DNA from 2 places in the Hydrogenophaga sp. GW101-3F08 genome. Region 1 is predicted to be linked to the other one. Evidence: predicted binding sites of a transcription regulator. Region 1 holds the regulator's gene; the other holds the start of a gene.
The links. The regulator HrcA, encoded in region 1, represses chaperone genes, less so after heat shock. The targets are predictions, from matches to a motif close to TTAGCACTCNNNNNNNNNGAGTGCTAA.

Region 1 (3,817 bases):
TGATCGGCCCGTTTGGCACCAACATCGAGTTCCAGCTGCGCACCCACGCCATGGACGTGGTGGCCGAGTCGGGCGTGGCCGCGCACTGGCTCTACAAGGCCAGCGAACCGGGCAGCGACACCTCGCAGCGCCTGGGCACGCAGTGGCTGCAGTCCCTGCTGGACATTCAGCAGGAAACCCACGACGCCGGCGAGTTCTGGGACCACGTCAAGATCGACCTGTTCCCCGATGCGGTCTATGTGTTCACGCCCAAGAGCAAGATCCTCGCGCTGCCACGCGGCGCCACCGTGATGGATTTCGCCTACGCCATCCACAGCGGCGTGGGCAACCGGGCGGTGGCCGCCAGGATCAATGGCGAGCAAAGGCCGCTGCGCACCGAGCTGGCCAATGGCGACGTGGTGGAAATCGTCACCGGCGACACCGCCGAACCCAATCCGGCCTGGCTGTCGTTCGTGAAGACCGGGCGTGCCCGCTCCAAGATCCGCCACCACCTCAAGACCCTGGCGCAGGAAAAAGCCAACGAACTGGGCGAGCGCATGCTCACCCAGGCCCTGCGCTCCGAGGGCATCGCGACCCTGCCAGACGAGGAAGGCGACCACAAGAGCACCTGGGAAAAGCTGCTGCGCTTCACCGGCAACAAGTCTCGACACGAACTGATGACCGACATCGGGATGGGCAAGCGCATCGCCAGCATGGTGGGCAAAAAACTCGCTGTGCTGCTGTCGGAAACCGGTCTCAAGCCCGACGCGCTGCTCATCAGCACCGAGCGCTACGCCAGCGGCCAGGACGAGACAGTTTCGCAAGGCGTGGTCAGCCTGGACGGCAGTGAGGGCCTGTCGGTGCAGTACGCCCCGTGCTGCCAACCGATCCCGGGCGACCGCATCGTGGGCTATCTGGGTCGCGGGGAGGGCCTGGTGGTGCACGCCGAAGACTGCCCCACGGGCAAACGCCTGTTGCTGCGCGACAGCGAGCGCTTCCTGCAGGTGGAGTGGGCCGACGAGCCCGTGCGTCCGTTCGACACCACGGTGGTGGTCACGGTGGCCAACGGCAAGGGGGTGCTGGCCCGCGTGGCCTCGGCCATCGCCTCGGCCGAGGCCGACATCACCCACGTGGACATGGGCGACGAACCGGCACAGACGGCCACCGACATCCGCTTCTCGGTTTCGGTGCGCGACCGCCAGCATCTGGCCGACGTCTTGCGCAGCCTCAAGCGCACGACCTCGGTCATCAAGGCCCAGCGCTTCAAGCCCTGATCAGGTCTTCGCGGCGGGTGCCGGATACGTCACCGACACAATGTCCAGTTCCTGCACACCACCGGGCACCACCAGCCGCACCACCTCGCCCACACGGGCCTTGAGCAGCGCGCGCGCCACGGGTGACACCCAGCTGATCTGCCCCTGCGCGCTGTCGGCCTCGTCCACGCCGAGGATGGTCACCGTGGTTTCCAGCCCCGACTCGTCGGCGTAGGCCACGGTGGCGCCGAAAAACACCTGGTCGCCTCCGTGGTGCATGGAAGCATCCACCACTTCGGCGATCTCCAGCCGCTGGGTCAGGAAGCGGATGCGGCGGTCGATCTCGCGCAACCGCTTTTTGCCGTACAGGTAGTCCCCGTTCTCCGAGCGGTCACCGTTGCTGGCCGCCCAGTGGACGATTTCCACCATCTTCGGACGCTCCTCGTCCATCAGCGTGAACAACTCGGCGCGCAGCCGGTCGTAGCCAGCGCGCGTGATGTAGTTCTTGCCGCTGGGCACGGGCGCGGCGACGGGCAGTTCGTCGTCGGCATCCTGATCGGACTCGCGGGTGAAGGCCTTGCTCATGGGTACGGTGTACAGCAGAAATGAAAAAGCCTGCAGCTTTTGGCTGCAGGCTTTCATTTTGGTGCGGCTGGCAGGAATCGAACCCACGACCCCTTGGTTCGTAGCCAAGTACTCTATCCAGCTGAGCTACAGCCGCGTAAGCCACGCATTGTAGCACGACTTTTTTGGTAGGCCGTGTTGGACTTGAACCAACGACCAAAGGATTATGAGTCCTCTGCTCTAACCAACTGAGCTAACGGCCCGCGAAGGGGTGGATTGTAGAGGCCGACGACGAGCGCCAGCCGGGGCCGGCTATTTGCTGTGGCTCAGCGCGTTGCTCACCAGCTTGGCCGTGACGTCAACGATCTGGATCATGCGTTCGTAGGACATGCGCTGGGGCCCGATGACGCCCAGCGTGCCCACCACCTGCCCGTCGACTTCGTACGGGGCCGTCACGACCGACAGGTCTTCGAAGGGCACCACCTGGCTTTCGCCACCGATGTAGATGCGCACGCCATCGGCCTGGGCCGACACGTCGAGCAGGCGAATCAGCTGCGTCTTCTGCTCGAACAAATCGAACAGGCGACGCAGGTTGCCCATGTCGCTGGAGAACTCGCTGACCGAGAGCAGGTTGCGCTCGCCAGAGACCACCACCGCCTCCTGCCCCGCGTTGTCGTCGGCGCCGATCTCCACCGCGGCCTGCATCAGGGTCGCGATCTCGCCACGCAGCACATCGACCTCGGTCTTCAGGCGCGAGCGCACCTCTTCCATGGTCAGCCCCGAGTAATGGGCGTTGAGGAAATTGGCCGCCTCCAGCAACTGCGACTGGGTGAAATGCACCTGGGTGTGGATGATGCGGTTCTGCACATCGCCATCGGGCGACACCAGGATCACCAGCACCCGCCGCTCGGACAGGCTGAGAAATTCAATGTGGCGAAACACCGAAGCACGGCGCGGCGCCATCACCACACCCACGAAGTGCGAGAGGCTGGAGAGCATTTGCGCGGCGTGGCTGATGACGCGCTGGGGCTGGCCCGCCTCGATGCCCGGTGCGCCCATCTCGCCCACCCCCGGCAGTCCGTCGCGCCGCACCGTGAGCATGGTGTCGACGAACAGGCGGTAGCCACGCGCGGTGGGAATCCGACCGGCCGAGGTGTGGGGGCTCGCGATCAGACCCAGCTCTTCAAGGTCGCTCATCACGTTGCGGATGGTCGCGGGCGAGAGATCCAGACCGGCGGCTTTGGCCAGCGTGCGGGAACCCACGGGCTGCCCGTCGGCGATATATCGCTCGACGAGGGCCTTGAGCAGCAACTTGGCGCGGTCATCCAACATGGTTTCATTTTACGGAGGTATGCGCCCCGCGGGAGCCCGCGGGCGACAAGGGTTTTCCGGGTCGGGCGGGCCGCGCGGGCTATGTTGTAATTTGTGCATGAGCCTGCCTCCCGAACCCTCGCCGACAGCCCGAAAAATGGGCAAGCCGTTGCGCTTTGCGCACGTCGCCATCATCGGCAAATACCAGGCGCCGGGCTCGCGCGACGCGGTGGAGGAAGTGGCCCATTTCCTGCACGATGTGGGCTGTGAGGTGTCGCTGGAGCAGGACACCGCGCTCAACACCGGCCTGCTGCAGTACCCCGCACTGGACGTGCCCGCCATGGGCCGGGCCTGCGACCTGGCGCTGGTGGTGGGGGGTGACGGCACCATGCTGGGCATCGGTCGCCAGCTCGCGCGCTACGGTGTGCCACTGGCCGGCATCAACCAGGGCCGGCTGGGCTTCATCACCGACATTCCCTTCGACAGCTACCGTGAAAAGCTGCGACCCATGCTGTACGGCGAGTTCGAGGAAGACCCGCGTGCACTCATGGCCGCCAGTGTGTGGCGCGACGGCCGATGTGTGTTCGAAGCCACCGCGCTCAACGATGTGGTGGTCAACCGGGGTGGCGTGGCCAGCATGATCGAGCTGCGTGTGGAGGTGGACGGCCATTTCGTGGCCAACCAGCGCGCCGACGGTCTGATCATCGCCT
Region 2 (3,817 bases), on a different contig from region 1:
CCACCGGCAGGTGCGTCGTCCTTCGGGGACTCGGCCACCATGCACTCGGTCGTCAGCATCAGAGCGGACACCGAAGCGGCGTTCTGCAGCGCGGTGCGGGTCACCTTCGTCGGGTCCAGGATGCCCATTTCGATCATGTCGCCATAGGTGTCGTTGGCGGCGTTGAAGCCGTGGTTGCCCTGGCCAGCCAGCACGGCGTTGACCACCACGCTCGGCTCGCCACCGGCGTTGGCCACGATCTCGCGCAGGGGCGCTTCGACCGCTTTCAGCACCAGCTTGATGCCGGCGTCCTGGTCGGCGTTGTCACCCTTGATGGTGCCAGCGGCCTGACGGGCGCGCAGCAGGGCCACGCCACCACCGGCCACGATGCCTTCTTCCACCGCAGCGCGCGTGGCGTGCAGGGCGTCTTCCACGCGGGCCTTCTTTTCCTTCATTTCGACTTCGGTGGCAGCGCCGACCTTGATCACGGCCACGCCGCCGGCCAGCTTGGCCACGCGCTCTTGCAGCTTTTCGCGGTCGTAATCGCTGGTGGCTTCTTCGATCTGCACGCGCACTTGTTTCACGCGGGCTTCGATGTCAGCGGCAGCGCCGGCGCCGTCGATGATGGTGGTGTTTTCCTTGCCCACTTCGATGCGCTTGGCCGAGCCCAGATCGGCCAGGGTCACTTTTTCCAGCGTCATGCCGACTTCTTCGGCGATCACTTTGCCGCCGGTCAGGATGGCGATGTCTTCCAGCATGGCCTTGCGGCGGTCGCCGAAGCCAGGGGCCTTCACAGCCACCACCTTCAGGATGCCGCGGATGGTGTTGACCACCAGCGTCGCCAGGGCTTCGCCTTCGACGTCTTCGGCAATGATCAGCAGCGGACGGCCGGCCTTGGCGACCTGCTCCAGCGTGGGCAGCAGGTCACGGATGTTGGAGACCTTCTTGTCGTACAGCAGCACGAAGGGGTTGTCCAGCAGGGCGGCCTGCTTCTCGGGGTTGTTGATGAAGTAGGGCGACAGGTAGCCGCGGTCGAACTGCATGCCTTCGACGACGTCGAGCTCGTTCTGCAGCGACTTGCCGTCTTCCACGGTGATCACGCCTTCTTTGCCCACTTTGTCCATGGCATTGGCGATGATGTCGCCGATGCTGGAGTCGCTGTTGGCGGAGATGGAGCCGACCTGGGCGATTTCCTTGCTGGTCGTGGTGGCCTTGGAGGCCTTCTTCAGCTCGGCGATCAGGGCTTCCACAGCCTTGTCGATGCCGCGCTTCAGGTCCATCGGGTTCATGCCGGCGGCCACGTACTTCATGCCTTCGCGCACGATGGCCTGGGCCAGGACGGTGGCGGTGGTGGTGCCGTCACCGGCGTTGTCCGAGGTCTTGGAAGCGACTTCCTTGACCATCTGGGCGCCCATGTTCTGGAGCTTGTCTTTCAGTTCGATTTCCTTGGCCACGGACACACCGTCCTTGGTCACGGTGGGGGCGCCGAAGGAGCGCTCGAGCACCACGTTGCGGCCCTTGGGGCCCAGGGTGACTTTGACGGCGTTGGCCAGGATGTTCACACCCTCGACCATGCGTGCGCGGGCTTCGCCGCCGAAAATGACGTCTTTTGCTGCCATGTTGATTTCTCCGGATTCAGTAATTGGGGATGGGTGAGAGAAGAATTACTTCTCGACGACGGCGAACAGGTCGTCTTCCTTCATGACCAGCAGTTCGTTGCCGTCGACCTTGACGGTCTGGCCGCTGTACTTGCCGAACAGAACGCGGTCACCGACCTTGACGTTCATGGCGGACAGTTCGCCTTTGTCGTTTTTCTTGCCGGGACCGACGGCCAGGATCTCACCTTGGTCGGGTTTTTCAGCAGCTGCGTCGGGGATGACGATGCCGGAAGCGGTCTTGGTTTCGCTGTCGATACGTTTGACGATCACGCGATCGGCGAGAGGACGAAGGTTCATTGCATCTCCTGAAATAGAACGGAAAAGGGGTGGTTCACACGGTCGGTGCCGGCCACCAGGGGCCGGCGGATGCCGTTGATCGACTTGAAGCAAAGTGTTAGCACTCAACTCCAGCGAGTGCTAATGATAAGGGCGGGGACCCCGGTTTTCAAGGGCGGGGGTCTTTTTTGCCTGTCCGCAGGTGCGGAATGCCCGTGAGCGCGTGGTGAACGCCTTTTCCCGAGCCGGCCCACCAATGGCGGCAAAAGGTCAAGGACTGGTTGCCGCGAGGTACTCCAGCGTCACGCCTGGAGCGTAGGCGGCCAGCACGGCCGCACTCGCGCTTTGCTGGCTGGACAGCGTCGGCACTTCCACCAGGACGCAGCGGGTCACCTGGCGGGTGGCGCCTTGCACCTGATTCATGTTCATGAAGGCCAGCGCGGACTCCAGGGGCGAGAGGCTGGGGTTGTAGGCCGCGTTTTCGGCGTTGCGTCCAGCGTAGATGCTTCCATCCTCCAGTTGCACGGCAATGCCCGCGTAGCCGTATGCCGTGTCGGTGGGATAGGGGGCGTAACAACGCTGCGCCGCGCCGAGCGCGGCGGCAACCACGGGATCGCTCGGCGTTCCACCGGGCAGGCTCACCACGTGTGTGCACAGTTTGGGGTCCATCAGACCACCGGTGATGCCAAGGTCCGTCGGCCCGAAAGCATCGGGCAGGAAGCGGGTGAGCGGCGTCATCGTGTAGGCATAGGGGTCGCCGGGATGGGGCGGCACCGGGGGCAACAGGATGTTGAGTTGCTGGGCGGACACCAGCTCGTACAGGAATTGCCGGCAATACCCGCAGGGCGCCGCGCTGATGGCCAACGCCTGCAGACCCGCTTCGCCATGGAGCCAGGCGTTGTTGGTGGCGGCCTGCTCGGCATGAACGGTGAAGCTCAAAGCCGCATTGTTGAACTCGAAGTTCGCGCCCAGATACAGGCTGGCCCAGCCCGTGCCGGGGACCGGCATCCCTGCTGCCACCGCCCCGACCTGATAGTGCGAGACGGGTACCACCGCATAGCTTTGCGCCACAGGCAACAGCTGCATCATCAAGGTGCCGATCTCGGCCTGCGCGCCGAGCTTGCCAAACATGCCGCCAACCTGTTCGGCCGACAGAAACCCGCCCTGGTCCCACATCAGGTCAACGTCGGGGCGGATATCGGCGGGCAGGGTGCTGATGGCTGCGGTCCATGCGGAACTGCGTTGAGAAGTGCTGGCCATGTGGTCTCCATGAGTGTTTGAAAGAATGCCTACCCCTGCGCGGCCTTCGAGGCATGGCCGCGTCGGGCCCCGACCGTAGCAAGACGGTCGCCGGTCAGGCGGGTCCACCTGTCAGGGTTGCCAGTGCGTTGCGGGGCGAACGCATGCGATGCACGAGCATGGCCGCACAACAGCAGAGGAGGCAACCATGGAGAGGTTTCCGGCGGAATTCGCCGACATGCTCAGCGCGCGAGGCCAGGTGATGCTGCGGCAGGGTTTCGCAGACACCGCGCGTTTCGCCGGCTGGACCGCGAACAAGGACACGGGCTCCGGCCAGACGCCACTGGCCTTCTTGCCGGGCATGCTCAACAAGACCTGGGCGAAGCAAGCGCGCCGCCTGCTCGACGCCACCATGCCGGCCCATGTCCGTCGCATCGAGTCGCGCATTCCGCCCGAGACCATCACCGGCATGCGCCGCAACTACACCGAGCGCTTGCCCAAGAGCATGCGCATCCAGACGGCCTATTTCGACTCCCCCCGAACGGCCGCTTACCGGGCCGCCGCGGACATCGGCCTGCTGCAGATGCTTCGTTCGGAAAGCCTGGCCCTCTTCGCCGAGCGGATCACCGGATTGCCGCTGGAGCGGCGGCGCGGCGTGCAACTCA

Region 2: the regulator HrcA is predicted to act here: its motif matches at 2,032-2,058, upstream of AC07YZ_RS16235 (co-chaperone GroES).

Annotation. Positions count from the first base shown of each region.
Region 1 covers NZ_JBWKZP010000005.1:313,490-317,306, reverse strand. Annotated here, with positions in the region: gene AC07YZ_RS15505 (RelA/SpoT family protein) at 1-1,253, shown strand, start outside; gene greB (transcription elongation factor GreB) at 1,254-1,817, opposite strand; tRNA gene AC07YZ_RS15495 (tRNA-Arg) at 1,877-1,953, opposite strand; tRNA gene AC07YZ_RS15490 (tRNA-Ile) at 1,983-2,059, opposite strand; gene hrcA (heat-inducible transcriptional repressor HrcA) at 2,109-3,128, opposite strand; gene AC07YZ_RS15480 (NAD kinase) at 3,226-3,817, shown strand, end outside.
Region 2 covers NZ_JBWKZP010000006.1:114,268-118,084, reverse strand. Annotated here, with positions in the region: gene groL (chaperonin GroEL) at 1-1,598, opposite strand, end outside; gene AC07YZ_RS16235 (co-chaperone GroES) at 1,644-1,934, opposite strand; gene cdd (cytidine deaminase) at 2,184-3,173, opposite strand; gene AC07YZ_RS16225 (hypothetical protein) at 3,361-3,817, shown strand, end outside.